Rhodovastum atsumiense: one gene and its partner. The protein of the gene in region 1 interacts with the protein of each later gene in a pairwise test. Links are inferred from orthologs where the notes say so. Each region holds a gene or a part of one and is shown on either strand. Other genes may lie near its edges. The genes, in order: NBY65_RS12695 and recJ.

Region 1 (15,747 bases):
TGCTGATCACCTGATCGACACCCGGTACGGCGTGCGCGATCTGCTGCACCTGCCGCAGCACCGCCTCGGTGCGCGCGAGCGCGGCGCCGTCGGGCAGTTGCACGCCGACCAGCAGATAGCCCTGGTCCTCCACCGGCAGGAAGCCGGTCGGCAGGCGGGCGAAGCCGTAGAAGCCGACGCCCATCAGCACGAAGGCGGCCAGCACCATGGCCAGGCTGCGCCGGACCATGCGCCCGATCAGCGCGGCATAGGCCCGCTCCAGCGCGTCATAGACGCGGTTGAAGCCGCGATAGAACAGGTTACGCCGTTCCGGCGGCACCGGTGGGCGCAGCCACAGGGCGCATTGCGTCGGCTTCAGCGTGGCGGCGTTGACGGCACTGATCAGCGCGGTCGCCGCGATCACCAGCGCGAACTGCGCGTAGAGCCGGCCGGTGAGCCCCGGCAGGAAGGCCGATGGCAGGAACACCGCCATCAGCACCAGGGTGATGCCGATGATCGGGCCAAACAGTTCGGTCATGGCCTTGGTCGCCGCCTCGCGGCCCGGCAGTCCGGCCTCGATGTGGCGGGCGGCGCCTTCCACCACCACAATGGCGTCGTCCACCACGATGCCGATCGCCAGCACGATGGCGAACAGGGTCGAGAGATTGACGCTGAAGCCGAGCGCCGCCATGGCGGCGAAGGCGCCGAGGATGGTGACCGGCACGGTGGTCGCCGGCACCAGCGTGGCGCGCCAGTCCTGCAGGAACACCATGATCACCAGCAGCACCAGCAACCCGGCCTCGATCAGCGTCATGTAGACTTCGTCGATCGAGGCGCTGACGAATTTCGTGGTGTTGAACGGGATCGTCACCTGCATGCCCGGCGGGAAGGCGCGTGCCAGTTCATCCAGCTTGGCCTGTACGCGCCGCGCCACGTCGAGCGCATTGGCCTCGGGAGTCTGGAAGATAGCGATGCCCGCAGCCGGCCGACCGTCGGCGGTGAAGGACTGGCTGTAGGTCTGCGCCCCCAGCTCGACGCGGCCGACATCGCGCAGCCGGGTCACCTGCACGCCGCTCGCGGAGGGGCCGGTCTTGAGGATAATGTTCTCGAACTGCGCCGGATCGTCGAGCCGGCCCTTGATGTCGAGCGTGTACTGGAACGCCTGGCCCGTGGGCACCGGCGGGGCACCGACCTGGCCGGCGGTGACTTCCTGGCTCTGCTGCTGGATGGCGCTGACCACGTCGCTGGCGCTCAGGCCACGCGCCTGCAGCCGGTCGGGATCGAGCCAGACGCGCATGGCGTACTGGCCGGCGCCGAAGACGGTGACGTTGCCGACGCCGGGCAGCCGGGCCAGCTCGTCATGCAGGTTGATGGTGGCGTAGTTGGCCAGGAACAGGCTGTCGTGGCGCGGATCCGTCGAGGTCAGCGTCGCCATCTCCAGGATGGCGGTGGATTTCTTCTGCACCGTCAGGCCCTGCGCCTGCACCGCCTGCGGCAGCGCGGCCAGCGCCGCCGAGACGCGGTTCTGCACCAGCACCTGGGCGAAGTTGAGGTCGGTGCCGATGGCGAAGGTCACGGTCAGCGTGTAGGTGCCGTCGGACGCCGCCGTCGATTGCATGTAGAGCATGTTCTCGACGCCGTTGACCTGCTGCTCGACCGGCAGGGCGACGGTGTCGATGACGGTGCGCGCGCTGGCGCCGGGATAGCGCGTGGTGACCTGCACGGTCGGCGGCACCACGTCGGGATATTCCGCCACCGGCAGGCTGAACAGGCCGACGCCGCCAAGCAGCATCATCACGATCGCCAGCACGTTCGCGAGCACCGGGCGCTCGATGAAGAATTTCGAGATCACGGCGATCTCCCTGGCTGGAGGACGCGCTCAGCGAGCGGTTGCGGCGGTGCCGGGAACGGCCTCGACCTTGCTGCCGGGGATGGCCGCCTGCAGCCCGGCAACGACCACCCGGTCACCTGGCTGCAGCCCCGTCTCGATCACCCGCAATCCGTCGGACAGCGCGCCGGTCTGCACATAGCGCTGTGCCACGACGCCATCCGCGCCGACCACCAGCACGTAGCGCCCGCCCTGGTCGGCACCGAGCGCGGTGTCAGGCACCAGCAACCCGGCGGCGTCGCGGCGCGTGGGGATGCGCACCCGGGCAAAATAGCCGGGCAGCAGCGTGTGCTCGGGATTGGCGAAGACGCCGCGCATGGTCAGCGTGCCGGTGCCGGGATCGACCAGGGGCGCCACATAGTTCAGCGCGCCGGCGTGGGGATAGCCGGTCTCGTTGGCCAGCCCGACCTCGACCGGAACCTTGCTGAGGTCGGTGACCTTGATGCCGCGCTCGACCATCGACTGGCGGATGCGCAGCACGTCGCGCTCGGAGACGTTGAAGGTGACGTAGATCGGGTCGAGCTGGATGATGCTGGCCAGCCTGGTGGGGGTGGCACCGCCGACCAGCGCACCGATGGAGGCAAGATGGCGGGTGACGATGCCATCGAACGGCGCCAGCACATGGGTGTACGAATAATCGATGGCGGCGAGTTCCAGGCTCGCCCGGCTGTTCTGCAGGTCGGCGCTGCTCTGGTCGCGGTTGCGGATCGCCTCGTCGACCTTGGATTGCGAGGCGAACTGGTCCTTCCCCAGGGTGGACTGGCGCAGGTATTCCTCCTGCGCGTGCTTCAGCACCGCCTCGGAGGCCTGCACCTGCGCCTGCGCCTGCAGCAGCTTGGCGCGATACGGCTCGGGCTCGATGGTGAACAGCGAGGTGCCGCGCGCCACCATGGCGCCGTCGGCGTAGTTGATCTCCTGCAGGAAGCCGGTGACCCGCGCCATCAGATCGACGGAATTGACCGCTTCCACCGAGCCGTTGACCTCGAGGTACTGGATGACCTCGCGCTGCACCGGCAGCATCGTCGTCACCTTCGGCGGCGGCGGCGGAACATAGTGGTTCCGGTCCTTGCAGCCGCCGGGCAACACCGCCAGGAGTGCCAGGCCGGTCGCGCCGACAAGGCGGACGGTGACTTGCATCATGCTACGGCTCCCTCCGGTCCACGACTCCGGCCCGCCGCCGATGGCGACGACGTTACCTGGCCGGGGCGCGCGCGGATGTCTTCTGGTGCGACTCCTCGACGACCCGATCGGCGGCGGCGGCGAAATCCCGGGCGGCCTTGGCAATCGCCAGGCGCGCCGTCATCACCGTGCCGGCCTCCGTGCGCAGATCATAGGCCTGCGGGCTCTCCTTGGTGACGAACCCGGCCAGCACCTTGCCGCCGGCGGATTCGGTCAGCTTGCCGCCGATGGTCACTGAACCGACGAAATTGGCCGGCAAGCCAGCCGCCGACTTGACCACCATCAGCCCGAAGCCGACCGGGGTGAGCCGGGTCAGACCACCGATGGCATTGGTCTTGCCGACGCCACCGAGCGTGAGCTGCAGGGTGACGGTGTCGGGACCCGGCCGGTCGACCACCCGGCGGTGCTGGCTCAGGGCCTTTTTGAACTCGGAGGTCAGCACCCCGGCGAGTTCCTGCCGTTCCGCCTCGGTGGTGCCACCGAACTCGGCATCCGGGCCATCATAGACGGTGGCCGGCAGCACGACGAAGCCACGGTAGCGCCGGGCGTCCAGATCCGGCGCACGATAGATGATGGTGTTGCTGGCGTTGTCGCCCGCCGCGCTGTCGGTCTTGGCGGGCTGCATGGCCAGACCGTCGCTCAGGGCCGGCGGCGCCTTCTGCTCCGCGCAGCCGGCCAGCATGAGGGGAATGGCAACCAGGGCAGCAAGTGCTCGCAAGGCGTGGCCCCCTTCTTCATCTGATCAGGGAACATTCCTTATGAGTGTAGGATTATGCTGACTTCCTGAACAGTGAAATGTTTCGTAGTACAATCAATCGCACGCGCCACGACCGCCCCTCTGGCCGAAGCCAAGCAGGCGGGCGACCGGACCGATGGTCCAGCCCTGCACCAGCAGCGATGCGACCACGACGACGAACACGCTGTCGAACAGCCGCAGCCCGCGGGGATCGGCGATCGCCGGCACGATGCTGAGGTAGATCGGCGCCGCGCCGCGCAGCCCCACCCAGGAGATGAAGGCCACCTCCCGCGCGGCGAAGCCGAAGGGTGCGAGGCAGGCGAGCACTGCCACCGGTCGCGCCAGCAGGATCAGCACCGCCGTCATCATCGCCATCGGGCCGATCAGCGGCAGCAATTGTGCCGGCGTGACCAGCAGTCCGAGCATGACGAACAGCACTACCTGCGCCAGCCAGGCCAGCCCGCCGAAGAACGCCGCGAAGGCGGGTCGTGCCGGGAAATGTGCCGGCCCGACGATCAGCGCGGCCACGGTGACCGCCAGGAAGCCGCTGGTGTCCAGCACCTGCGCCAGGCCGAACAATGTCAGCACCCCGGCCAGCGCCAGCACCATGACCAGCGAGGCCTCGGCCGGTACATGCCGCAGCAAGGCCACCAGCAGCAGGCCGCCGCCCGCCCCCAGCGCCGCGCCCCCGCCCATCTGCTGCAGGAACATCAGCATCCCATCGGCGGCGCCGACCGATTCCGGACGATGGATCAGCATCATCAGCAGCAGGGTGAGGAACACCGAGGCCGGGTCGTTCAACCCTGATTCCAGTTCCAGCGTGGCATGGACCCGCTCGGGTAGCACCGCCCCGGCGCGGCGCAGCAGCGCGCCGACCGCGGCCGCGTCGGTCGGCGCCATCGTCGCCCCCACCAGCAATGCCACCGGCCAGGACGGCGCGCCCATCAGCAGCTTGACCGCAACCCCGACCACGCCGGCCGTCAGCGCCACCCCCACAGTCGCCAGCAGCAGCGCCGGCCCCCATGCCAGCCGCAACAGCCGCGGCGAGATCGACAGCCCGCCATCGAACAGGATCACCGCCAGGGCCACGCTGCCGATCACGTAGGCCGAGCGGAAATCGGCGTACACCAGCCCGGGTGCCGCCTCGCCGACGATCATGCCGATGCCGAGAAACACCAGCAGCAACGGCGCCCCGATGCGCCGTGACAGCAGGCCCGCGAGAATGCTCAGCAGGCCGGTTGCCCCGATCGCCAGGATCAGCAGGTGGGCCGTCGCCATCATCGCACGCTCTCCGTGGGGTGCGACTGCCCTGTTCGTCGCGGCCTCAGCCGCCGGTCGTGGCGATCCAGCCCTCGCGCCGGAACACCGCCCCGAGCGCATCGGCCACGCAGTTCCCCAGTTTCTTCGCCTGGTCCTCCGGATCCGCCTTGCGGTTCTCCGATGCCACGTGCAACCCGCCGGAAACGGCGGCGGAGGTCGCCAGATGACCGGCCGCGGCCCCCACGCCCATGGTGGTCGCCATGCCCGGCATGCGGCCGCTGTCGACATCGGCCTCGAAAGTCTGCAACAGCGCCGGACGCTGCCCGGGCGCCGCGTAGTAGACCTGCACGTCGGCCCCGACCACGCTCTTGCCGGCGCCGAAGCCGATCAGGGTGCGGCGGGTCCGGTTGCCTTCATCGATATCCACCACCTGGCCGCGCACCAGCACCGCGCGCTCATGCGGCGTCGTGCCGATCGCGACCACGGCCGCCGGCAGGCCCATGGCCTGGATCCGGCCGACCAGCGTCGCCGCGGCGACGCCCCGCACCCGGGCCGCTTCCTGGGCGCGGCGCGTGTCGGGTTGCGTCCCTTCCAGGCCGCGGGTCAGCCGGGCGCGCAGGCTGGTGTCCAGGTGCACTTCCGACGGGTCGACGGCGAATTCCTCCACCAGCACGATCTCGGGCCGCTGCAATGGCGCCCCGGTCGCCACCGCCCCGTAGGTGCCGGTGCTGCGCACATGCGTCGCGCAGGCACTCACCAGCAATGCCAGGCCTCCCAACAGCGGAACCTGGCGAAGGACACGACGGCGCGCAACGATCGACACTGGCATGAACGCCTCCTGCCGGCGGAACTGCGGGCATGGCTGTCACGCCAGGCCGGGACCTCCGCCACGGTGATTGATCCGGTTCGACCGGTCCGGGGGCGCCCGCGATCTAATCCGTTTCATTGCTAGGTTGCAACACAAGACCAGGACGGAGTCGGTCTTCTATCGCAACCAGCGTACCATGAACCGGGACGACTCGCCGTACTCGGCCAGCTTCGCCCTGATCTCGGGCGTCTCAAGCACGTCGAAACCGTGCCTGCGCCAGAACCCGGATGCGCCGCTGACGGCAACCAGCGACATGTTGCCAAGGCCGCTCGCCACGGCCTGCCGGGTCAGCAATGCCACCGCCGCGCCGCCGGCCCCCGATCCCCTGGCCTCGGGCAACAACGCGACATCGTGGATGTAGAACGTGTCCGGCCGCTCCGGCAGGGATCCCAGCACGACGTTCAGCTTCGGCGGTTGCCCGAGCCGCCACGGGTGGCTGATCGTATAGCCCAGGATGCTGCCCGGTCCCTGGAACACCAGGCACCCGGCGGGATAGCGCTGCAGGCGCTCGCCGAACACCGCGGCCGTTTCGGGATAATCCGGATGCACGCGGTCGCCGACCCGCTCCACCTCATCGAGGTCCGCCGCCGTCATCGCCCGCCAAGGGCCTGTCGGATCCTGCTGCATCATCGAGCCAGCATAGCAGTTTCATGACGGAAGAGAATGTACGCTTGGGATACGCCTGCATTCCTGCTTCCGTGAGGATGCATCGCGACATGCGGTCACAGCCGCGATACCGGCGCGAGAAACCCGGTTGGCCTGAACGCCCCCCTTGAACCCGGGGATCTTCCCCCGCACACTTTCCGCACCGGCGCAGAACCGGTACCAAGAGAGGAACGTCCATGACCGTCACACGCCGCTCCGCATTGGGCGCCGCTGCCGCGTCCTTCCTGTTGCCCGGCCAGATCCGTCGTGCCGCCGCCCAAACGCCCGTGATCCGCCTTGGCGTCCTGAACGACCAGTCGGGCAATTACCGTGACGACACCGGCCCGCTGTCGGTCACCTGCGTACGACAGGCCGTCGAGGAATTCGCCCGGCAGCGTCCCGACATCAAGGTCGAAGTGCTGTCGGCCGATCACCTGAACCGTCCCGACACCGGCGCCGGCATCGCCCGCCGCTGGTTCGACGAGGCGGACGTGGACGCGATCATCGACGTGCCGACCAGCTCGGTGGCGCTGGCGGTGAACACCATCTGCCGAGACAAAAACAAGGTGTTCCTGAACTCCGGCGCCGCTACGACCGATCTCACCGGCGGGCAGTGCAGCCCGAACACGATCCAGTGGACCTACGACACCTATATGCTGTCGAAGTCGACCGGCGGCGCGATGGTGCGATCGGGCGGCGATACGTGGTTCTTCATCACGGCCAACTATGTGTTCGGCCAGCAGTTACAGCGTGACACCGCCCGCTTCGTGCAGGAAGCCGGCGGCAAGGTCCTCGGCGCGCAGACCTACCCCTTCCCGGAGACGACGGATTTCAGTGCCCTGCTGCTGCAGGCGCAGGCCTCGGGCGCCAAGGTACTCGGCCTGTGCAACTCGGGCACCGATACGGTGAACTGCATCAAGCAGGCGCATGAGTTCGGGCTGACCGGCTCGATGCGGATCGCCGCGATGCTGATGTACGACAGCAACGTGCGTGCAGTCGGGCTGGCCGAATCGCAAGGCCTGGTCATGACGGAAAGCTTCTACTGGGACCTGAACGACCGCACCCGCGCCTTCTGGGAACGGGTGCGGCCGAAGACGCCGACGCAGCCGCCGAACATGATCCAGGCCGGATGCTACGCGGCGACGCTGCATTACCTGAAGACCGTGGCCGCGCTGGGCGTGGCCGCGGCGAAGGCGGACGGACGGGGCGCGGTCGCGCACATGAAGGCGATGCCCACCGATGACGATTGCTTCGGTGCCGGCCAGATCCGTGAGGACGGGCGCAAGATTCATCCGTCCTACCTGCTGCAGGTCAAGAAGCCGGCAGAGAGCAAAAGCCCTATCGACGTGCTGAAGGTCGTAGCGACGACACCGGCGGACGCTGCCTTCCGGCCGATGAGCGAGGGCGGCTGCAGCCTGGTCAAGAGCTGATCCTTCGTCCTGGCGCAGGGCCATGGCGTCGTCCTCGCGGGCACGTCATGGCTGCTGGCCGGCACCGCCAGCACGAGAAGTGTCGAACCAAGATCAACCAGGACAAAATCGCGGTGACTTGGCAGTCTGCGTCCGGTCTGTCAGAGAGGGGAAGCAATATGCCGGACACCTTGATCAAGGTCGATCTGTCGCAGTCTCCCTATGAAAATGATACGATCCACAATCGCTGGCATCCGGACATCCCGATGGTGGCGACGGTCAGACCCGGCCAGGATTTCATCATCGAGTGCTATGACTGGACCGGCGGTTTCATCAAGAACAACGACTCCGCCGCCGACGTTCGCGACATCGACCTGAGCATCGTGCATTTCCTCAGCGGCCCGGTCGGCGTCGAGGGCGCGGAACCGGGCGACCTGCTGGTGGTGGACTTCCTCGACATCGGCGCCTTCCCGTCCAATGCGTGGGGATTCAACGGGTTCTTTTCGAAGCAGAATGGCGGCGGCTTCCTGACCGATCAGTTCCCGCAGGCGCAGAAATCCATCTGGGATTTCCACGGCCTGTTCACCACGTCGCGCCACGTGCCGGGGGTGCGCTTCGCCGGGCTGATCCATCCCGGACTGATCGGCTGCCTGCCGTCGCATTCCCTGCTGGAAACCTGGAACGCGCGGGAGACGGCGCTGATCGGCACCAACCCGACCCGCGTGCCGCCTTTGGCCAATCCGCCCTTTGCGCCCACCGCGCATCTCGGCCGGCTGCGGGGCGAGGCACGCGACGCCGCGGCCGCCACCGGGGCCCGGACCGTGCCGCCGCGCGAGCATGGCGGCAACTGCGACATCAAGGATCTCTCGCGCGGCGCCCGCGTGTATTTCCCCGTCTATGTCCCCGGCGCCGGGCTTTCCGTGGGCGACCTGCATTTCAGCCAGGGCGACGGCGAGATCACCTTCTGCGGCGCCATCGAGATGCCCGGCTGGATTCACCTGAAGGTGGAGCTGATCAAGGACGGCATGGCGAAGTACGGCATCCGGAACCCGATCTTCCGGCCCAGCCCGATCAAGCCGGAATACCGCGATTACCTGATCTTCGAAGGCATCTCGGTCGACGAGAGCGGCGCCCAACACTACCTGGACGTGACTGTTGCCTACCGCCAGGCCTGCCTGAACGCCATCGAGTACATCAGCAAGTTCGGCTACACCCGCGCCCAGGCCTATGCCATCCTCGGCGTGGCCCCCGTGCAGGGCCATGTCAGCGGCGTGGTCGACATCCCCAATGCCTGCGCCACGCTGTGGCTGCCCACCGAGATCTTCGACTTCGACATCAGGCCGGGTGCCGCCGGGCCGATCGCCGGCGTGCAGCCCGGCACCGACATCCCCATCGCCCCCGACGCCTGAGCCGGGCGACGCCATGCCCGACTACGATTACCTGTGCGAGCGCTGCGGCCCGTTCACCGAGAACCGGCCGATGGCCATGTTCAACGCGCCGCATCCCTGTCCGGGGTGCGGCGCCGACGCTCCCCGCGCCCTGCTGCGCGGACCGGCCCTGGGACGGATGGAGGCGTCCCAGCGGAAAGCCTTCGCCACCAATGAACAGAGCGCCCATGCCCCGAAGCTGGCGAGCAGCGCCGGGCGGCACCCACGCGGCTGCGGCTGCTGCTCGGCCGGCACCGGACGGAAAGCCGAGGCGGTCAGCCCGGCCAAGGGGTTTCCCGGCAAGCGTCCCTGGATGATCAGTCACTGAGCGGCACGGGGTCGCGCCCCACGCGCGGCCCCGCCGCAAAGGATCGCGATGGCGAGTAACAGTTCGCTACCCGGTTGGCCGTTGCAGTCGGCACGAAACTTTCCCACGTGTCGCGCGCCCGCTCCCCCACGGGGACGGACCACCAACCAATCAGGGCTCTCGCATGTTCGGAATGTTCAGGTCGCAGTCTGCGCAACTCGATCTCACGCCGCGCAACTGCCTCGTCATATCCCTCATCTACTGCATGGGGGCGGACGGAGAGATCGACCCCGAGGAAGTCGGGCATCTCACCTCGGTGCTCGGGCGTGGCGCCAGCCGTGACCAGCTCGATGCCTGCCTGCGCTATGTGCGCGTGACCCAGCCGGCGCAGTTCCTCGCTACCGTGGCACCGCAGCTGCGGCCGGACCAGAAGCTCTGCATCCTGCTGAACATGATCGACAGCGCCATGTCCGATGGCGACGCCGAGCCGGGCGAGCAGCGGCTGATCATCGACTTCGCCCAGGCGTTCGGCCTCGCCGAAGCCGAGATCGAGCCGCATTTCCGCACCCTGGCCCGCAAGAACGACCGTTCGGTGCTCGACCGCTAACCCGACGGGGCGCCCAGCCATCCGCGCTCACGGAAGCCGGCCAGATCCACGCCGGGCGGCGCATACCAGCCGCCGGCGCGGTAGCGGGCACCGAGCCGGAAGGCGATCTCCTTGTTGCCGAAGGGGATACGCAGCGGTGTCTCGGCATCGCTCGTCTCCGGTGTCGGGGCATTTGCCACCGGCGCCGGGACGGTGCCGGCGGGACCGGGACGCCTTGCACGCGACGTTGCCCGCTTTGCCTTCCGGGCGGGCGGCGCCGCGGTGGCTTCCTGATCCGCCTTCACCCGCCGCCGGCGCGGCTTGCGTGCGCGCGGCGATCCGGCCGTGCCGGCGCCGGGTGCCACGGTGGCAAGCAGGGCGGCATCGGGCGATGCCACCCCCTGGGGCAGGCCCTGGCATAACCGGCCGATGATGCGGCTGGCCTGGGTGCAGACGGCATCGATCGCCTGCATCATCTCCTGCTGGCCGGTCAGCACCTGGTCGAGCAGGCATTCCATCTGCGCGGTCACGCCCGGATCGACCAGGGCGGCATCGGCCCGCTGCAACACGGCGAACAGCGCCAGGCCCCGCTCGGTGGGCACGATCGCCTTGCCGTCGGCCACCAGAAAATCCTGCGCCTTGAGCCCACGGATGATCTCGGCGCGGGTAGCCGGGGTACCGATCCCCTTGGCCTCCTTCAGCCTTGCCTGCAGCGCCTCGTCGGCGACGAAGCGCCAGGCATTCTGCATCGCCTCGATCAGCGTGCCCTCGTTGTAGCGGGGCGGCGGGCGGGTTTCCTTGTCCTCGACCGCGGCGTCGCGCAGCGTGACCGTCTCGCCATCCCGGAGCGCGGGCAGCAGTTGCGCCTCCTCGCCCTTTTCCCCGGGCGGCTGCCAGTCCGGGAAGGCGGCCCGCCAGCCCAGCTCAATGGGCTGGCGCCCGGTGACGCCGAACAGGTGGCCCCGCACATCCAGCGTGACAGTGGTCTGCCGGTAGCGGAAATCCGGCATCATCGCCGCCAGATAGGCCCGGGCGATGATGTCGAACAGCCGGCGCTCGTCGCCCGACAGGCGCGGCCAGACCTGCGGGAGGTCCCCGACCGTGTTGACGTTGGGGATGACGGCGTGATGGCTGGCCCCGGCGAGCCCCTTGTCATGGAAGGGACCGGCGGCGCCGCGACGAACCAGCGGCGGCTCGGGCACCGGGATGGCGGAAAAGGCGCGCCCGACCCGCAGCCCGGCGACGATGCGCGGCACGTCGGGGATCAGGCTTTCCGGCAGATAGCGGGTCTCGGCACGGGGATAGGTGATGATCTTCTTGCCCTGGCCGTCATACAGCTCCTGCGCCACCTCCAGCGTGTGCGCCGCCGACCAGGCGAAGCGGGCACCGCACAGCTTCTGCAGCGACGGCAGGTCGAACAGCCGCGGCGGCGCCTGCCGCTTGTCCTCGACCCGCAGCACGAGCGGCCCGGTGAAGCCTTCCGCAAGGGCCGCAATCGCCTCGGCTTCCGCGCGCTTGAGGATCCGCTCCTTCGGGGCATGGCGCAGCCGCACCGGCCCGGCTTCGGCCTGCGCGGTCGCGACCACCTCGTAATAGGCCTGCGGGACGAAGGCGCGGATCTCCAGCTCGCGCCGGCAGACGATGGCCAGGGTCGGGGTCTTGACCCGCCCGACGCCGATGACGCTGCGCGCGCCACGAGCGAAGGTGACGGTGGCGGTGCGGGTCAGCGACAGGTTGTAGATCTGGTCGGCCTGGCGCCGCGCCACCGCCGCGGCATAAAGCCGGGCGTACTCGGCATTCGGCTTTGCCCGGGCAAAGGCGTCGCGGATCGATTGCGGGTCCTGGGCCGTGAACATCACCCGCATCACCACGCCGCGGTAGCGGTAGTGCTCCAGGATCTCCTGGCCGATCAACTGGCCCTCGCGGTCGCAATCCGTGGCCAGCCAGACCCGCTTCGCCGTCCGCAACGCCTCGCGGATCGCCTTCAGCTTCGATGGCTTGTTGCCGCCCGCCGCCGGCCGCGTGGCGTAGAGTCCCTCCGGCCGCAGCAGCACCGGCGCCCAGCGCTTCCATTCCGGCACCACGTCTTCCGGTTCCACCAGATCGAACAGGTGCCCCTCGGCCGGCAGGATCGGACCATAGCGGTTGCCCACCGCCGCACGCACATCCCTGGCCTGGCTGGTCTTCTCCGTGATGACGATCTGGTCGGCCACCCGCGCCCCGGCTGTTCCGCAAAAGCCGGAGCCGGCATGCCACCGCCGCGCCGTGGCGGTCAATCCGATGGGATGCGCGGGCGCAGTCTCCGGACAGGCCGGTTTTGCCGCGCCCGAAACTGGTTTCGCTGTCGTCATGAGATAGGCTGCCACGGGGCCTCGCGCCCCCGATGGCGACGCCGGGTCATGCCATGCGGTGGCCCATGGCAACGAACATCATCACGCCATAACATGCCGCTGCGGAAACCCGCATGGCCCAGGCCAGATAATTCAGGGAGGACCCACCATGAACGCAGACCAGCTCCGGGCCTTGCAGGCTCCCCTCAAGCAACGCTACCGCGAGACGCCGGACGCGGCGCGGATCCCGGCACGGGCCGAAGCCCAACTGAACGCCGACGGCATTGCCTGCCGGATCGCGTCCTGGCATGGCGAGACCATCGCCGGCCTGCATGCGGCGGCTGGCGGCACCGGCGAACTGGCCTGCTCGGCGGACATGTTGCTGGAAGCGATCGTGGCCTGTGCCGGCGTGACGCTGCGCGCCGTGGCCACGGCGATGGGCATCGAGGTCCGTGGCGGCCGCATCGTCGCCACGGGGACCTGGGATGCCCGGGGCACGCTGGGCATCGACCGCGCCGTGCCGATCGGGCTCACCGACATCACGCTGCGCTTCGAGCTGGAGGCCGACGCGGCCCCCGACCGGCTGGCGCGCCTGATCGAGACAACCGAGCGATATTGCGTGATCCTGCAGACTCTGCGGCAGCCGCCACGGATCACGGTGGAAACGCCCTGAATGTCCGATCGCGACGGGGGCTCCGGCCCCACCGCGTGACGCGGGAGCGCCGATCAAGCGATCGTGCCCGTCGCGGCAGGCATGCCGGGACCGTGTGACGACACGGCAGGCCAGGGGGACGGCGCGCCGTCAAACCTGTCATCCCCCTGTCACTCCCCCCTGTCCTCCTGGCAAAATTTGGTTTATAAGCCAGTGGCTTGTGAAAGAGGCGGCGACCTGGGCAGGTGCGCCGGCAAGGCCCGGGATGGCATCGTCCCGAGGCCCGATAAAAGCTATCAACGCGCAGCCATCCGGTGTAGGATGTGGCGCTTTAAAAATCCTGACCAGAATCCCAGAGGACTACGCTACTTGCGCTCAACGAAAAGCAACCGGCCTTGGCAGACTCGCCAGCGCGGGTTCGACGACGACAACTTCTACGGTAACACCCGGTCCCCGACGCCCCTGCCCTCTTTCGCGTCCCCGATTGCAGGACCCGAGGTGCAGGCGACGGTGAAGTGGTTCAACACCGAGAAGGGCTACGGTTTCGTCGCCCTGGCCGATGGCTCGGGGGATGTGTTCCTGCATGTCAACGCATTGCAGGCCGCCGGGGTCCAGACGGTGAGCCCGGGCGCGACGCTGCAGGTGCGCGTCGGCAACGGACAGAAGGGCCGGCAGGTTGGCCAGGTTCTCTCCGTTGACGAGAGCACGGCCGAGGCCCCCGCCCCGCGCCGGCCGCAGGCTGCACGCCCCCGTCCGCAAGGTGGCGCGCCACGGCGCCCGCTCGACCTCGACAGCGCCGTCGAGACGTCCGGGGTGGTGAAGTGGTACAACCCCACCAAGGGCTTCGGCTTCGTCACGCCCGAAAGCGGCGGCAAGGACATCTTCGTGCACGCGACCGCCCTGGAACGCGCCGGCATCGGCTCGCTGCAGGAAGGCCAGTCGGTGCGGCTGTCGGTGCTGCAGGGCGCCAAGGGACCCGAGGCCGGTTCGATCAGCCTCGCCTGAGGTCGCATCGGCCTGACTGACGACGGCCCGACGGTCAGGGGCCGCGTCAGGCCACAGAACGAGAGCGCTGTGACCGCTGGCGGTCAGCCGGAAGGCGCTCTCGTGTTCCCAGGGTCATAAACCGCGTCCGCCCCGACGCGTACCCTTGGCTGCGCCATCCGGCCGGAAGCCCTCCCGCACCGAACGGTCATGCCGGCTTGCGGGCCGAGGCCAGGACGTAATCGAACGCCCGGTAAATGGCGTCTTCGTCGAGATGGCGCAGCAGGAAATCCGCCAGCCATCCTGACAGGCGCAGCCGCCGCCGCAGCGCCGCATCCTCCATCACGGCGCGATGCCAGCCAGGGAAGACCTGGTCGCGGATCGAAGTGACCTGGACATTGCCAAACCCCGGTGCCGCGAGCTTGTCGCGGTAGATGTCGCGGGGATAGGCGTTGGCGGCCGGGATCGCGAACGAGATCGCGGCGGCATTCCAGAGAAAATCCCGCCCCCGGCGCCGCAGCGGACCCGGCGGCGGCGCGGCGGGGATCACGTCGGCGAGCACCAGCCGCCCGCCCGGCCGGAGCACCCGGAACGCCTCGGCGAAGAAGCGTTCGCGCGTGTCGAAGTGGAAGGCGCATTCGACCGCGGTCACCACGTCACAGCTTGCATCCGGAAGCGGCAACTGCGTCGCCGAGCCCTCCCGCAGGTCGATCCGGCCCGCAAGCCCCATCCGGCGCAGCCGGGCCCGTGCGATCCGCACCTGGGCGGGGGTCACGTTGAAGCCGATGATGCGGCGGGGGGCGAAGCGCCGCAGCCAGAACATGTCCTGGTCGGCGAAGCCGAACCCGACATCGACGACCTCGTCGCCGGGCCCCATCCCGGCGGTTTCCCCGATCAGTTCGACCAGGGCCTCGCAGGCCTCGTCGATGCCGCCCGCCCGGGGCCAATAGCCCAGGTTCAGGTAAAGCCCGCGTGCGGTGAAGGCATTGGTGGAGAGGAACGCATAGATCCGCCGGGCGGTCAGGGGACGGAAACCGGGCGAGGCGCCCGCGGTGTCGCTGCCGGTGGTCATGGATCCCTCGCTTCGCCCTTTCGCGGTCTCGCAGATGGTCGGTCCGGGACAGTGATGCAATGGAAACGCGTCATCACCCTGTCGACATTCGCGTCAGGAAAAGGCGAGGGCGCTGCGCGGCACAGAATGGGTTCCAAGGGCGAAGCCCTTGGTCGGTCCAGGGCGAAGCCCTGGTGGGGCGCGGGGTAACGCCCCGCCGGCAGCGGCTCCGCCGTCCCGGGTGCGAACGGTCTTTTTCTCTCATAACCGCCCCCTCGTCATCGATCATTCCGACCAGGGCACGGCATCACGGCGCTCATGAACACCACGTTGTCAGAACGCTACATTTGATACATTATCAAGAATTGCACATTGCGACCATTGAAGCGGGCTCGGGGCGGAGACCCGTGGGATCGCATGGCGAGAGAGGTCGACAATGCTGTTGA
Region 2 (15,724 bases), 1.7 Mb from region 1 along the record:
CGATCCTGACCACGCATGAGGACACCTTCGCCTCTGGTGCGCTGCTCGCCGGGCTGTCGCGGCATGTGCGCCGCGACGACACCGAGCGGATGGAGCAGTCGATCGCGCACACGGCCGAGCACATCGACACCGGCTCGCTGCGCTCCCAGCTCGGGCGGCCCGGGCGGCTGCGCATGCCCCCGCCGGCGTTCCGCCACCGCCTGGTGCAGGCGGCGCGCGAGGCGGCGAAGCGGATCGTGCTGCCCGAGGGTGACGAGCCGCGCACGCTGCAGGCAGCGGCGATCTGCCAGCGCAAGGGCATCGCGCAATGCGTGCTGCTCGGCAACCCCGACCACATCCGCCAGGTGGCCGAGACGCAGGGCGTGGTGCTGCCGCCCGACATCGAGATCATCGATCCGATGGCGGTGCGCGGCCAGTACGTGGCGCCGATGTGCGAGCTGCGCCGCAGCAAGGGCCTGACCGCCGTGCAGGCGGAGCACCAGCTTGAGGACACCGTGGTGCTGGGCACCATGATGCTGGCGCAGGACGACGTGGACGGGCTGGTGTCCGGCGCGGTGCACACCACCGCCAACACGATCCGGCCGGCGCTGCAGTTGATCCGCACCGCCCCGGGATCCTCGATCGTCTCCAGCGTGTTCTTCATGCTGATGCCGAACGAGGTACTGGTGTACGGCGACTGCGCGGTCAATCCCGACCCGACCGCCGAGGAACTGGCCGACATCGCCATCCAGTCGGCGGATTCGGCCGTTGCCTTCGGCATCGACCCGCGGGTGGCGATGATCTCCTACTCGACCGGCAGCTCGGGCAGCGGCGCGGATGTGGACAAGGTGCGGCGCGCGCTTGAAATCGCGCGCGGCAAGCGCCCGGACCTGCTGATCGACGGGCCGCTGCAGTACGACGCGGCGAGCGTCGCCAGCGTCGGCCGGCAGAAGGCCCCGGACAGCGTGGTCGCCGGCCGCGCCAACGTGTTCGTCTTCCCCGACCTGAACACCGGCAACACCACCTACAAGGCGGTGCAGCGCTCGGCCCACGTGGTCAGCATCGGCCCGATGCTGCAGGGCCTGCGCAAGCCGGTGAACGACCTCTCGCGCGGGGCGCTGGTGGACGACATCGTCTACACCATCGCGCTGACAGCCATCCAGGCGCAGCAGGCCAACGCCAAGCGGGCCGCGGCGGCGGCGCAGCAGGCGGCGCTCACGGCGGCGGCGGACTAGACGCGGCCGAGAAGGCTGACGGAAAGAGCCGGGCCGGGTTCATCGGCCCGGCTCTTTTTGTTTGTTGATGTCGTCGGCGGCGGGCCGACGGTAGACCCACCCCGCCCCCTTTGGGGCGCATCGTGGCGGCCCCCCGGAACCGGACCAGACGAGCGTGCCCTCGCTGAACGTCAACAGCCGGCACGCCCCTCCTTCATGCATCGAACGCCAACATCACCGGATGGCGCCGGCCCCACGTGCGATTCCTAGAAACCACCGCTCCGGGGCGCCAGAAGCCTGGCAAGATAGAGACGCTGCGCCTCGGCAACGGCCGCCTTGTGGAGATCCACCGTCTGTTTCGCGGCCAGGATTTCGGTCGCCCATTGCGGGGCCACTCCACCAATGATCCGGGCAACGATGTCTGCATGGCGGGCGAATGCCAGGGTCGCCAGTTCCAGTTCTTCTTCAAGATTCAGGCTGACGATATTCCGGTTGACGATATCGCAAGCAAGCTTGGCCCGATCCAATGCGCGCTGAAAATGGCCGTCGGCCGCGCTGATATAGACCAGGCGAAGCATGTTGGTGGCCATCGCCCGCTCATTCGCATCCAGGACCAGGAAATCCACCAGCCCAAGGTACCGAAGCCGCCGTTCTGCCTCGGTGGCATCCCGGACGAGCCAGGCCGCCTCGCGAATGGCCTCTGCCAGATCCCCATCCGGACATTCGGGAACACCAGGGGCACCTGGTTGCACCGGAGACGCAAACCCCACCAGATCCCAGGTCGGTTCAGCCTCCGCCGAGGCCTCGGCAGCACCAGCAGCGGCCGGCGCCACAGCCGGCTCAGCCACCGCCGACACCTCGGCATCATCAGCACCGGCCGGCTCCACAGCCGGTTCAACCACCGCCGACACCTCGGCAGCACCAGCGTCGACCGGCTCCACGACCGGTTCAGCCACCGCCGACACCTCGGCATCACCAGTATCGACCGGCTCCACAGCCGGTTCAGCCACCGCCGACACCTCGACAGCACCAGCGTCGACCGGCTCCACGATCGGCTCAGCCACCGCTGAGACCTCGGCATCACCGGCATCGACCGGCTCCACAGCCGGTTCAGTCGCCGCCGACACCTCGGCAGCACCAGCGTCGACCGGTTCCACGACCGGTTCAGCCACCGCCGACACCTCGGCATCACCAGTGTCGACCGGCTCCACGACCGGTTCAGTCGCTGCCAACGCCTCGGCATCACCAGTATCGACCGGCTCCACAGCCGGTTCAGCCACCGCCGACACCTCGGCAGCACCAGCGTCGACCGGCTCCACAGCCGGTTCAGTCGCCGCCGACACCTCGGCAGCACCAGCGTCGACCGGCTCCACAGCCGGTTCAGTCGACGCCAACGCCTCGGCATCACCAGCGTCGGCCGGTTCCACGACCGGTTCAGCCGCCGCCGACACCTCGGCATCACCACCAGCGTCGACCGACTCCACAGCCGGTTCAGTCGACGCCAACGCCTCGGCATCACCACCAGCGTCGACCGACTCCACGACCGGTTCAGCCGCCGCCGACACCTCGGCATCACCACCAGCGTCGACCGACTCCACGACCGGTTCAACCACCGCCGACACCTCGGCATCACCGGCATCGACCGGCTCCACAGCCGGTTCAGTCGCCGCCGACACCTCGGCATCACCAGTGTCGACCGGCTCCACAGCCGGTTCAGTCGCCGCCGACACCTCGGCATCACCAGCGTCGGCCGGCTCCACGACCGGCTCAGCCGCCGCCAACACCTCGGCATCACCAGTGTCGACCGGCTCCACAGCCGGTTCAGTCGCCGCCGACACCTCGGCATCACCAGCGTCGGCCGGCTCCACGGCCGGTTCAGCCACCGCCGACACCTCGGCAGCACCAGCGTCGATCGGCTCCACGGCCGGTTCAGCCACCGCCGACACCTCGACATCACCAGCCTCGGCCGGCTCCACGGCCGGTTCAGCCACCGCCGACACCTCGGCGGCACCAGCGTCGACCGGCTCCACGGCCGGTTCAGCCACCGCCGACACCTCGGCGGCACCAGCGTCGACCGGCTCCACGGCCGGTTCAGCCACCGCCGACACCTCGGCAGCACCAGCGTCGACCGGCTCCACGGCCGGCTCAGCCACCGCCGACACCTCGGCAGCACCAGCCTCGACCGGCTCCACAGCCGGTTCAGCCACCGCCGACACCTCGGCAGCACCAGCGTCGACCGGCTCCACAGCCGGTTCAGCCACCGCCGACACCTCGGCAGCACCAGCGTCGACCGGCTCCACAGCCGGTTCAGCCACCGCCGACACCTCGGCAGCACCAGCCTCGGCCGACTCCACAGCCGGTTCAGCCACCACCGCTACCTCGGCATCACCAGCGTCGACCGGCTCCACAGCCGGTTCAGCCACCGCCGACACCTCGGCAGCACCAGCGTCGACCGGCTCCACAGCCGGTTCAGCCACCGCCGACACCTCGGCAGCACCAGCCTCGGCCGGCTCCACGGCCGGTTCAGCCACCGCCGCTACCTCGGCATCACCAGCCTCGGCCGGCTCCACGACCGGTTCAGCCACCGCCGCTACCTCGGCAGCACCAGCCTCGGCCGGCTCCACGACCGGTTCAGCCACCGCCGCTACCTCGGCATCACCAGCCTCGGCCGGCTCCACAGCTGGTTCAGCCACTGCCGACACCTCAGCAGCACCAGCGTCGACCGGCTCCGCGACCGGTTCAGCCACCGCCGACACCTCGGCAGCAGCAGCGTCGACCGGCTCCACGACCGGTTCAGCCACCGCCGCTACCTCGACATCACCAGCGTCGACCGGCTCCACAGCCGGTTCAGCCACCGCCGACACCTCGGCATCACCAGCGTCGACCGGCTCCACAGCCGGTTCAGCCACCGCCGCTACCTCGGCATCACCGGCCTCGGCCGACTCCACAGCCGGTTCAGCCACCGCTGACACCTCGGCAGCACCAGCGTCGGCCGGCTCCACGACCGGCTCAGCCACCGCTGCTACCTGGGCAGCACCAACGTCGGCCGGCTCCATGACCGCCTTTGATGCGTCTGAAGCCTTGCGCAAGGGTTCTCCGGCCAAACGCCTGCCATGGGTGGAATCGCCCTTGCTGACACCAAGCCGCGCATCAAGGATCGCAGTCGCCCATGCCGGAACCGGGGCATCGAAAGCAACAGCCGTCGTTTCGGCATGAAGTGCGAACTCCAGCGCAATTCCGCTGAGACAATTCTCGGCAAGCTGCCCCTTATAACCAAGCGCACGAAGTTCCGCCTGAGCGGCTGCCAGATAGCTATCTCCCCCCTTCAGGAAAACATCGCGCAGCACATCCGCAACGACGGCACGGCTACTTTCGGTATAGATACCATTTGGGGCCGCCACACTGGCACCACGACGCTTGCCTTGGCGGGGGGCGACATTGTCCACCAGCCAGAACGCACAGGTAATGGCGTCCCGGAGCTTTCGGGGCGGGACCGGAGCAACTCCGCAGCCTGGCACAACCTCCTTATCGTCGGTGTCCATGAGCTGGCTGGAGCACCGTTCGTCCATGACATGTCCCTGCATCGTCCTAAGGACCCTCCGGTCGTCCACGGTCTCGCCGGTCTCCATGTCACTCGCTCCGTTGCGCCGCCCGCACGTCGCATGAAAAACAGCCCGCGGATCAGTCCTTGATCCGATAACAAAAAGAATTCCATCAATGCAAGTACATTACAAGTTCACGGGCACCTTTAAGAATAAATCAGAAATTCGAGTATCAATTCTTATAAGAATTCGATATTATTCCGTGATCGATTTTTCATTTGCGTATAATTTATACATCGCGCAGGCAACACGTGGATTCGCGCTGGCCACACCTCAGGCTGGCTTGTCGGGGACGGTTTCAGACAGACCGCCGGCAGGTCGGACCGGCAGGCCAGGTCGCGTGCGGACGCCCGGACAGCCGCGCAGCCTGCATGGCAGGCATCGGCGAAAAGCGGCCCGCAAAGGCAACATCATGGCAATGAGACGGTTGGGAGACCGACAATCGCCACCCTGGGAAATAGTCGGTCAGGCGGGCTCACGGCGAAGCCCGGCATGAAGCCGCGTCAGCAGGCGGCTTTTGGCGTCCCGTAGGGGATTCGAACCCCTGTTACCGCCGTGAAAGGGCGGTGTCCTAGGCCTCTAGACGAACGGGACGAGGCGCCTGCGCTGGGTAGCGAACCAGACGGTCATGGTCAAGGGACCACCGACGCCGCATCGGTAATGACGAAGCCCGCATTCACCATGCCGTTCCATTCCTCGGCCCGAAGATGGCCCGCGATGTGCAGCGGCTCGCCGCCACGGCTCAGCAAGGCATCGGCCAAGGCCCCCTCGCGGGCACGAAACAGCACCGTGCGCAGGCGCCCCCCACCCCCCTCGCCTTCCACGAAGGCCCGGATGGTGTTGCCCTCGCGACCGACGCGATCGGCGCGCATGACGCGAACCCGCGGCAGGATCAGCACCGGCTCCTCGTTGCCGTTGCCGAACGGCGCCAGCCGCCCGAGATGGCGTGCAAGTTCCGTGGTGCAGCCCGGCACCGCCACCGCCCCTTCCACCGGCAGATCCGCCGCCGAGGGCAAGGTCGCCGCCGCGGCCAGACGCTCGTCCAGCAGGGCATGGAAGGCCGCCAGCCGGTCCTCGGGCAGCGAGAACCCCGCCGCCATGGCATGACCGCCCCCGGTCACCAGGATGCCGGACTGGCGCGCCGCGATCACCGCCGCCCCCAGGTCGAGCCCGGCCACCGACCGCCCGCTGCCCTTGGCCATGCCGTCGGCCAGCGCCGCCACGCAGGCCGGGCGGTTGAACCGCTCCTTGATCCGCCCGGCGACGATGCCCACCACGCCCGGATGCCATTCCTGGCCCGAGACCAGCAAGGTGGCATGCCCCGCCGCGATCTGCGCCTCGGCCGCCGCCATCGCAGCGTCCAGCATGCTGGCCTCGACCACCTGGCGCTGCCGGTTCACCGCGTCCAGCGTGGCGGCCAGGGTACGGGCCTCGACCGGATCCTCGCAGAGCAAGAGACGCAGGCCCAGGTCGGATTCGCTGATCCGGCCGGCGGCGTTGATGCGCGGCCCCAACGCGAAGCCCAGCGTCGCCGCGCTGGGCCGGTCCTTGACCTGCGCCACTTCCAGCAGCGCCGCGATCCCGGGCCGGGCCCGCCGTGCCATCACCTTCAGCCCCTGCGTGACCAGGGCGCGGTTGAGCCCGGTCAGCGGCATCACGTCGCACACCGTCGCCAGCGCCACGATGTCCAGCAGGGACAGCAGATCCGGTTCGGGACGTTGGGCGAAAAACCCGCCGCGACGCAGTTCCCGCACGGTGCCGACCGCGGTCAGGAAGGCGATCGCCGCCGCGCACAGCGTCCCCAGCCCCGAGCCGCAATCGACCCGGTTCGGGTTCACCGTCGCCACCACCCCGGCCGGCAGGACCTCCGATTTATGGTGGTCCAGCACGATCACGTCGGCCTGTCCCTGCAAGGAGGCAAGCGTCTCGCCCGCGGCAGTGCCGCAATCGACGCAGACCAGCAGCGTCGCACCCCGCCCAGCCAGCCCCTGCAGCGCCGGCACGTTCGGCCCGTAGCCCTCGGTCATGCGGTCGGGCACGTACGGCATGACGGTGCAGCCGAGCGAACGCAGGAAGGTGACCATCAGCGCGCCGCTGCAGGCTCCGTCCACGTCGTAGTCGCCGAAGACGCCGACCGTCTCGCCCCGGCACACCGCCGCGGCCAGGCGGGCCACCGCTGCGTCCATGTCGCGCAGGACCGAGGGATCGGGCAGCAGGGCCCGCAGCGTCGGCTCCAGGAAGGTCGCCGCCGCTTCCAGCCCGACACCACGGGCCGCGAGCAACCGCCCTACGACTTCAGGCACCCCCAACCGCTGGGCAATCCCCAGGCCGACGCGGTCCTCGCCCTGGCGCCAGACCCAGCGGCGGTTGGTCAGGCTGCGGGTGACGCCCAGGACGGGCGCCACGCCGCCGGCAGTTTCGGTCAATTCGATGCCCAGGGCTTCGTCGCGTAGTTGTGGTGGGCCTCGATGTACCGCATCGTCCCCGACTTGCTGCGCATCACCAGCGAGTGCGTCGACGCACCATGGCCGAAGCGGCGCACGCCACGCAGCATCGCCCCGCCGGTCACGCCGGTCGCCGCGAACATCACGTCGCCCCGCGCCATCTCCAGGATGTCGAACTTGTGGTTCGGATCGGTGATGCCCATCTGCCGGGCCCGCGCGATCTGCTCGTCGTTCTCGAAGATCAGCCGCCCCTGCATCTGCCCGTCGGCACAACGCAGCGCCGCGGCCGAGAGCACCCCCTCGGGCGCGCCGCCGATGCCGAGATAGATGTCAACGCCGCTCTCGGGCTGGACAGTGGCGATCACGCCGGCGACGTCGCCGTCGCTGATCAGCATGATGCGCGCCCCGGCGGCGCGGGTGCGGCCGATGATCTCGGCGTGGCGCTCACGGTCCAGGATGCAGGCCACCAGGTCAGAGACCGCGCATTTCTTGGCCCGCGCGAGGTTGCGCAGGTTCTCCTCCACCGGGGCGTCCAGATCCACCACGTCCGCCGGCAGGTGGCCGCCCACCGCGATCTTGTCCATGTAGATGTCGGGGGCGTGCAGGAAATTGCCGCGCTCGGCCAGCGCGATCACCGCCATCGCGTTCGGGCCGCCCTTGGCGCACAGGTTGGTGCCCTCCAGCGGGTCCACCGCGATGTCCATCGCCGGGCCGCCGGCCCCCACCTTCTCGCCGATGTAGAGCATCGGCGCCTCGTCCATCTCGCCCTCGCCGATCACGACGGTGCCGGCGATCTGCACCACGTCGAAGGCCTTGCGCATCGCCGTCACCGCGGCGCCGTCGGCCTCGTTCTTCTTGCCGAGCCCCATCCAGCGGCTCGCCGCCAGCGCGGCTGACTCAGTGACGCGCACCAGATCCAGCGCCAGGTTGCGGTCGCTGGTATGTGCCGATTGGAACTGATCGTCCTTCAGCATCGCGTCACTCCTCTGCTCTGTCATTATTCTTTCGTCCTGACGGGAAAGTCCGATCGCCGATGCACCGCGCTTATGCGGGCTCGATGCGGATCAGCGTCGGCGCTTCCAACACGGCGTCCAGGCCGGCGATGCGATCCAGCGCCGCCCGCATGGCGGATTCGCGGGTCTCGTGCGTCACCAGCACCACCGGCACCGCCTCGCCCGGACTGCGGCCACGCTGCAGCATGCTCTCGAGCGAGATGCCCTGGTCGCGCAGCACCGCCGTCACGTCGGCGATCACGCCGGGACGGTCCACCACCATCAGGCGCAGGTAGTAGCAGCCGACATGCGCCCCGATCGGCACCGAGGGCGCATCGGAGAGATGGCCCGAGGCCGCGCCCCAGACCGGGGTCGACCGCCCGCGGGCAATGTCGATCAGGTCGGCAACCACCGCCGAGGCGGTCGGGCCGGCGCCGGCGCCGCGGCCCTCCAGCATGATCCGCCCGACGAAATCGCCTTCCGCCACCACCGCGTTGAACACGCCGTCCACCCGCGCGATCGGCGCGGCTTCGGGCACCATGCAGGGATGCACGCGCGCGGCGATCCCGGCCTCGGTGCGCCGCGCCAGGCCGAGCAGCTTGATGCGGTAGCCCAGTTCGCGGGCGAAGGCGATGTCGAGCGCCGAGACATGGCGGATGCCCTCGACATGCACCTCGTCGAAGGCCACCGGCCGGCCGAAGGCCAGCGCCGCGAGGATCGCCAGCTTGTGCGCGGCGTCGACGCCGTCGATGTCGAAGGACGGGTCGGCCTCGGCGTAGCCGAGCTTCTGCGCCTCGGCGAGCACTTCGGCGAATTCCCGCCCGCGCTCGCGCATCACCGTCAGGATGTAGTTGCAGGTGCCGTTCAGGATGCCGGCGACCTTGCTGATGCGGTTGCCGGCCAGCCCCTCGCGCAGGGCCTTGATCACCGGGATGCCGCCCGCGACCGCTGCCTCGAAGGCCAGGGTCACGCCGGCCTGTTCGGCCTGGGCCCCCAGGGCGGCGCCGTGCACGGCCAGCAGCGCCTTGTTGGCGGTGACCACCGGCTTGCCGGCGGCCAGCCCCGCCTGCACCAGTTGCCGCGCCGGGCCGTTGGCACCGCCGATCAGCTCGACGATCACATCCACGCCCGGATCCGCGGCCAGCGCCACGGCATCCTCGTACCAGCGCAGCCCGCCGAGATCGACGCCACGGTCGCGCGTGCGGTCACGCGCCGAGACGGCGGTGACCGCGATCGGCCGCCCGGCCCGGGCGGTGACGATCCCGGCGTTCTCGCGCAGCAGCTTCAGCACGCCCGCGCCGACCGTACCCAGGCCGGCGACGCCGACCGAAAGCGGCCGGCTCATGCCGCGTGGCCGCTGGGAACGGCCTCCCGCGGCGCCTCGTTGCTCTCGCTCTGCAGGAAGCTGCGGATGTTGCGCAGCGCCTGGCGCAGGCGATGGGTGTTCTCGACCAGGGCGATGCGGACATGGGTGTCGCCGTGCTCGCCGAAGCCGATGCCCGGCGCCACCGCCACCTTCGCCCGCGCCAGCAGCAACTTGCTGAACTCCAGACTGCCGAGATGCGCATAGCGCGGCGGGATCGGCGCCCAGGCGAACATCGAGCCGTCCGGGCTCGGCACGTCCCAGCCGGCCGCGTGCAGGCCGCGGATCAGCACGTCGCGCCGCTCGCGATAGAGGTCGCGCATCTCCTGCACGCAGTCCTGCGGCCCGGTGAGCGCCGCGGCCGCCGCCACCTGGACCGGCGTGAAGGCGCCGTAGTCCAGATACGACTTCATGCGGGTCAGGGCATTGATCAGCTTCTGGTTGCCGGCGGCGAAGCCCATCCGCCAGCCCGCCATCGAGTAGGTCTTGGACATGCTGGTGAACTCGACGGCGATGTCCTTGGCCCCTGGTACCTGCAGGATCGAGGGCGGCACCTTTTCGCCGAAATAGATCTCGGCATACGCAAGGTCCGACATGATCCAGATGTCGTGCTGGCGGCAGAAGCTCACCACCTCACGGTAGAAATCCAGGTCGGCCAGATAGGCGGTCGGGTTGGACGGGAAATTGACGATCAGCGCCGTCGGCTTGGGCACCGAATGCTTCACCGCCCGATCGAGCGCGCGCAGCATCTCCTCGTCCGGGGAGGCCGGGATGCTGCGCACGCCGGCGCCGGCGATGATGAAGCCGAACTGGTGGATCGGATAGGAGGGGTTGGGCACCAGGATGGTGTCGCCCGGGCTGGTGATCGCCGAGGCCAGGTTGGCCAGGCCTTCCTTCGAGCCGAGCGTCGCGACCACTTCGGTTTCGGGATCGAGATCGACATCGAAGCGGCGGCGGTAATAGCCAGCCAGCGCCCGGCGCAGACCAGGGATGCCCTTGCTGACGGAATACCGGTGCGTGCGGGGATCCTGCACCGCCTCGACCAGCTTGGCGACGATGTGCGGCGGAGTCGGGCTGTCGGGATTGCCCATGCCGAGGTCGATGATGTCCTCGCCGGCGGCTCGCGCCGCCGCCTTGGCCTTGTTGACCTCGGCGAAGACGTAGGGCGGCAGACGGCGGATGCGGTGGAACTCATCGGTCATGGCGGCAATCCGAAACCTGGGGTCAGTGGGGCTTTGGTGGGACAGGCCGGAATGCCCCGCCCACCAAGTCTGGAGCAAGTGAAGAAGGTCGAGACGTGCTGGTCGCGCAGGCCGGCGGGACCGTGCCGGCCCGGAGGGGCGGCATGATCCCGGCGGGATCCGGGGGCAACACCTATTCTTTCACAATCCTTCAGTTGGCGATACGGGCGGCGCCACCGCGCCCCTCCGCCCGCGCAGTCAGCCGCAGGTGCGATGCAGGCACGCCGGCAGCCATCATCACCGCCGCGACCGCGCGGGCGCGGGCCAGGGCCAGTGGCAGGGACGCAGCCTGGGCGTCGGGATCGCTGCCCAGCGCCTCGCCATAGCCGGTCACGACGATGGCGGCCGTGCCGCGCCTGGCCGCGAGCGCCCGCAGCGCCGTTTCCGTCTCCGGGGCGATCGCCGTTCCACCGGTGCTGAACGGCACCAGCACGGTGCCGGCCGGCGCGGGCGGGGGCGCCGGCGCGGGTGGGGGTGGTGCGACCGGCGGCGGCGTCGGGGCAGTCACGGCGGGCACCGGCACCCCCGGGATGCGCGGCGCCGGCGGCGGCGCCGCCGGGATGGCCGGCAGTTCCGCCATGGCGGCACCGGCCGGGGCGGAAGGGGCCGACGCGGCAGGGGCCGCCGGATCGGCGGTCACCGGGGCTGCGGGCGCTTCCTGCGGCGGCGGCGCCGGCCGGGCGGCCGGAGCAGGCGCCGGCGGCGCGCTCGCCGCCTGCAACGAGGCGGAAGGAGCGTCCTGGGAAGCGGCCGCGGCCGGGGGCACCCTGGGCGGCTGATAGGGTTCGGCCGGGGAAGAGATCGCGTATTCCGCGTTCCGCCGCTCCTCCGTGAGCCCGCTGGCAATCCGGCCACGGGTGGCATGGTCGGTCACCACCGGCCGCGCCGGCACCGTGCCCAGGCTGGGATAGGGCGCGTCCGCATTGGGCGGCGGCGGCCGCTGCTCGGCGATGCGCCCGCCCTCCAGCGAATGCCACCAATCCACCGGACTGACCGAGCCAGAGGCACAGCCTGCCAGCAACCCGGCCGTCAAGAGAACGACAGCACACCTCGCTGGATTTTGGCTGGTATGCAAGCCCTGCGCCGGTCGCACTTGAACGGTCAGGGAGCGCACTCTATCAAGTTCGTACACACGTCCATCTGACATAAAAGGGTCGGAGTGCTCCAGACTGCTGCCGCATTTCCGGCACACGAGATGTAGCGCGCGAGCCGACCTACGGAAAGGATAGCCGCATGGCCGAGCCGACCAAGCCGGAAGCCGGCGCCTTCAAGCTGCCCGACCCCACCGAATTCGGACGCTCCATGGCCGACATCGCCGAGCGTTCGCAGCGCATTGTGGCGGAATGGCTGCGCCGGCAGACCGAAAGCGGGCTGCAGAGCCCCGACCCCCTGAACATCGGGGGCGCCTTCATGGAAATGACGGCGAAGCTGATGTCCAATCCCACCAAGCTGATGCAGGCGCAGCTCGGCTTCTGGCAGGACTACATGTCGCTCTGGCAGAACACCGCGCGCCGGCTGCTCGGCATGGACGGCGCGCCGGTGATCGAGGGCGACCCGAAGGACCGTCGCTTCAAGGACGACGCCTGGAAAGAAAACGAGGTCTTCGACTTCATCCGGCAGTCCTACCTGCTCTCGGCCCGCTTCATCCAGGATGTGGTCAAGCAGGCCGATGGCCTCGAGCCCCACACCGCCCAGAAGGTGGATTTCTACGCGCGGCAGTTCGTCGACGCGATGAGCCCTTCCAACTTCCTGCTCACCAACCCCGAGGTTCTGCGCAAGACCGTCGAGACCGGCGGCGAGAACCTGCTGAAAGGGTTGAAGAACCTGCTCGGTGACCTGGAGCGCGGCAAGGGCGAGCTGCGCATCAAGATGACCGACATGGACGCCTTCCGGATCGGCGAGAACATCGCCGTCACCCCGGGCAAGGTGGTGTACCAGAACGAGCTGATGCAGCTCATCCAGTACACGCCGACCACCGAGAAGGCGCTCAAGCGGCCGCTGCTGATCGTGCCGCCCTGGATCAACAAGTTCTACATCCTGGACCTGCGCCCGAAGAACAGCTTCGTCCGCTGGGCGGTCGCCCAGGGACATACGGTGTTCATCATCTCCTGGGTGAACCCCGACGAGCGGCTCGCCCAGAAGGGCTTCGAGGACTACATGAAAGAAGGCATCCTCGAGGCCTTGAGCGCGATCGAGGCGGCCACCGGCGAGGACGGCGTCAACGCGATCGGCTACTGCCTCGGCGGCACGCTGCTCGCCTCCAGCCAGGCCTGGATGACCGCCCATGGCGACCAGCGCATCAAAAGCGCCACCTTCTTCGTCACCCTGATGGATTTCCGCGAGTGCGGCGAGCTCGGCGTCTTCATCGACGAAGAACAGCTCAAGATGCTCGAGGACAAGATGAACCGCCGCGGCTATCTCGATGGCAGCGAGATGGCGACCACCTTCAACATGTTGCGCGCCAACGACCTGATCTGGTCGTTCGTGGTGAACAATTACCTGCTCGGCAACGACCCGTTCCCGTTCGACCTGCTCTACTGGAACAGCGATTCCACCCGCATGCCGGCGCGGATGCACAGCTTCTACCTGCGCAACATGTACCAGGAGAACCGGCTGCGCGAACCCGGCGGCATCTCCCTGGCCGATACCCCGATCGACCTGCGCCAGGTCAAGGTGCCCGCCTACTTCATCTCCACCCGCGAGGACCACATCGCGCCGTGGCGCAGCACCTATTACGGCACCCACCTGCTGCAGGGCGAAAACCGCTTCGTACTGGCGGCCTCCGGCCATATCGCCGGCGTGGTCAACCCGCCGGAAGGCGGCAAATACAGCCACTGGATCAACACGGATCTGCCGGAGCAGCCCGAGGACTGGTTCAAGGGCGCCACCGAGATCGCCGGATCGTGGTGGCCGGACTGGCAGCGCTGGGTGACCGCCCTCGACAAGCGGCAGGTGAAGGCCCGGGTTCCCGGTGACGGCAAGCTGCCCGTGCTGGAAGACGCGCCCGGCAGCTACGTGAAGGTGCTGCTGACCTGAGGCGGGGCTTCGCCCCGCACCCGACGTCGTGCGAAGGCACGCCTTCGCGTGACGAGGCTTCGCCTCCTGGACCTCCACCAAGGGCTTCGCCCTTGGAACCCGATATTCTGTGCCGCGCAGCGCTTATGGGGTGCAGGGGCCTTGTGGCCCCTGCCAGGTCCAGGGCAGAGCCCTGGCCTTCAATTCAGCACCCCCAGCACCGGCCCCCGCCCGGCTGCAGGTCGAACTGCGCCCGCTGGGTCGCCACATTGGCCTGTGGCAGCGGCGGCAGGTTGGCGAGGATCTGCAGCGTGGCCTGCGGCCCGAAGCCGAACAGCGGCGGCTGCAGCGCCATCGTCGCCGCCGCCAGATCGCCCGTGAACAGCCCGTTCTGGACCCTGATCATGGCATCCACCACCGCCTGTGACGGCGCGTCCGGCGGCACGCCGAGCGTCCGCCGCACCTCCTGCCGTCCTGCCAGCAATTGCTGCTGCACCAGCGGGGAGACGTTCGGATAAGGGGCGGAGCCGGACAGCAGTCCGGACAGGTATTCCATCGCGATCACCGCCCGCGCCGCCTCGACGGGGCGGCCGCGCGTGTTGGCCGGGCTGGCGAAGGCCCAGCCGGCGATGCCCGCCGCCGCTTGGTCGGCGTCGAGATTGGTGCCGAGCGCCGCGGGCGGCACGAAAGGCGTATCGACCGTGCCGGACGTGACCGCCCCGCAGGCCGTGAGCAGCAGCCCCGCCGCCAACGCGACGACCCGGCGCGGCAGCAACCGCGCCGGGCCCGGATCAGGCATCGGCGCGTTCCTGCCGCGCCGCCTCGTCCAGTCCCAGCATCAGGCGGATGTTCCGCAGCGCCGCGCCCGAGGCCCCCTTGCCCAGATTGTCGAGCCGCGCCACCAGCACCGCCTGCCGCCGCGCCTCGTTGGCGAAAACGCGCAGTTCCAGGCGGTTGGTATCGTTCAGCGCCTCCGGCTCCAGCTTGCCATCGGCGGTGGGCGGCGGGACCGACACGTCCGGGGAGCCGCGGTAATACGCTTCCAGCACCGCCTGCAGATCGGCCCCCTGCAGCGTGCCGGGCAGCACATCCAGGTGCAGCGGCACGGACACCAGCATGCCCTGCCGGTAATGCCCGACCGACGGCACGAACAACGGCCGGCGGGTCAGGCCAGCATAAAGCTGCAGCTCGGGCACGTGCTTGTGCTCGAGGCCGAGGCCGTACAGCTCGAAAGCCGGGCCGCCATCCGCCTCATGCGCCTCGATCAGCCCCTTGCCGCCACCGGAGTAACCCGACACCGCGTTGATGGTGACAGGAAAATCCGCCGGCAGCAGGCCGGCATCGACCAGTGGGCGCAGCAGGGCGATGGCACCGGTCGGATAGCAGCCCGGATTGGTGACCTTGTGCGCCTGCGCCACCACCTGTGCCTGCCCCGGTTGCAGTTCGGGGAAGCCATAGACCCAGCCCGGAGCGACCCGGTGGGCACTGCTGGCATCCAGCAGCTTCGGCGCCGCTGCGCCGAGATCTTCCGCCAGGGCGACGGATTCCCTGGCTGCGGCATCCGGCAGGCAAAGCACCACGAGATCGGCCGCTTCCATGGCCTCGCGTCGCGCCGCCGGATCCTTGCGATGCTCGGGGGCCAGGCTGAGCAGTTCCACCGTGGCCTCGTCGCGCAGTCGCTCGCGGATGCCCAGGCCCGTGGTGCCGGCCTCGCCATCGATGAAGATCCTGGCCTTCGCCATGTGCCGTCTCCTTGTCGACGGTATCGTCGTCTTGCGGTCGCCGAAAAAGTAAGGGGGGCTGGCCCGCCGGGCCAGCCCCCCTGTCGCATCGTGAAAGCGGGAGCGGCTCAGCGCTTGCTGAACTGGAAGCTG

What was found.
Region 2: the proteins of NBY65_RS12695 (region 1) and recJ interact in binary tests that used the Escherichia coli proteins (3 or more experiments, as listed by UniProt). The link is inferred for Rhodovastum atsumiense from one-to-one orthologs.

Annotation. Positions count from the first base shown.
Region 1 is NZ_OW485601.1:2,788,966-2,804,712, reverse strand. What follows is about bases 9,932-12,954. They hold NBY65_RS12695 (type IA DNA topoisomerase), read right to left. Parts: upstream 12,561-12,954; coding sequence 10,302-12,560; downstream 9,932-10,301. Other genes in these bases: NBY65_RS12690 (OsmC family protein), read left to right, coding at 12,784-12,954; NBY65_RS12700 (tellurite resistance TerB family protein), read left to right, coding at 9,932-10,305. Also shown: NBY65_RS12745 (efflux RND transporter permease subunit), read right to left, coding at 1-1,831; NBY65_RS12740 (efflux RND transporter periplasmic adaptor subunit), read right to left, coding at 1,859-3,007; NBY65_RS12735 (DUF3313 domain-containing protein), read right to left, coding at 3,060-3,764; NBY65_RS12730 (potassium/proton antiporter), read right to left, coding at 3,858-5,063; NBY65_RS12725 (DUF4410 domain-containing protein), read right to left, coding at 5,107-5,871; NBY65_RS12720 (GNAT family N-acetyltransferase), read right to left, coding at 6,028-6,540; NBY65_RS12715 (ABC transporter substrate-binding protein), read left to right, coding at 6,753-7,985; fmdA (formamidase), read left to right, coding at 8,144-9,373; NBY65_RS12705 (FmdB family zinc ribbon protein), read left to right, coding at 9,387-9,719; more of NBY65_RS12700, read left to right, coding at 9,892-9,931; more of NBY65_RS12690, read left to right, coding at 12,955-13,287; NBY65_RS33795 (cold-shock protein), read left to right, coding at 13,765-14,271; NBY65_RS12675 (class I SAM-dependent methyltransferase), read right to left, coding at 14,459-15,322; NBY65_RS12670 (NAD(P)H-dependent oxidoreductase subunit E), read left to right, coding at 15,738-15,747.
Region 2 is NZ_OW485601.1:1,128,919-1,144,642, forward strand. Bases 4,825-7,824 are described here. They hold recJ (single-stranded-DNA-specific exonuclease RecJ), read right to left. Parts: upstream 7,222-7,824; coding sequence 5,428-7,221; downstream 4,825-5,427. Other genes in these bases: glpX (class II fructose-bisphosphatase), read right to left, coding at 7,218-7,824. In the rest of the region: pta (phosphate acetyltransferase), read left to right, coding at 1-1,214; NBY65_RS04920 (hypothetical protein), read right to left, coding at 1,460-4,822; more of glpX, read right to left, coding at 7,825-8,213; NBY65_RS04940 (homoserine dehydrogenase), read right to left, coding at 8,284-9,576; NBY65_RS04945 (LL-diaminopimelate aminotransferase), read right to left, coding at 9,573-10,796; NBY65_RS04950 (OmpA family protein), read right to left, coding at 10,987-11,820; NBY65_RS04955 (PHA/PHB synthase family protein), read left to right, coding at 12,069-13,871; NBY65_RS04960 (hypothetical protein), read right to left, coding at 14,056-14,649; argC (N-acetyl-gamma-glutamyl-phosphate reductase), read right to left, coding at 14,642-15,592; rpsI (30S ribosomal protein S9), read right to left, coding at 15,700-15,724. UniProt on the Escherichia coli protein: Single-stranded-DNA-specific exonuclease.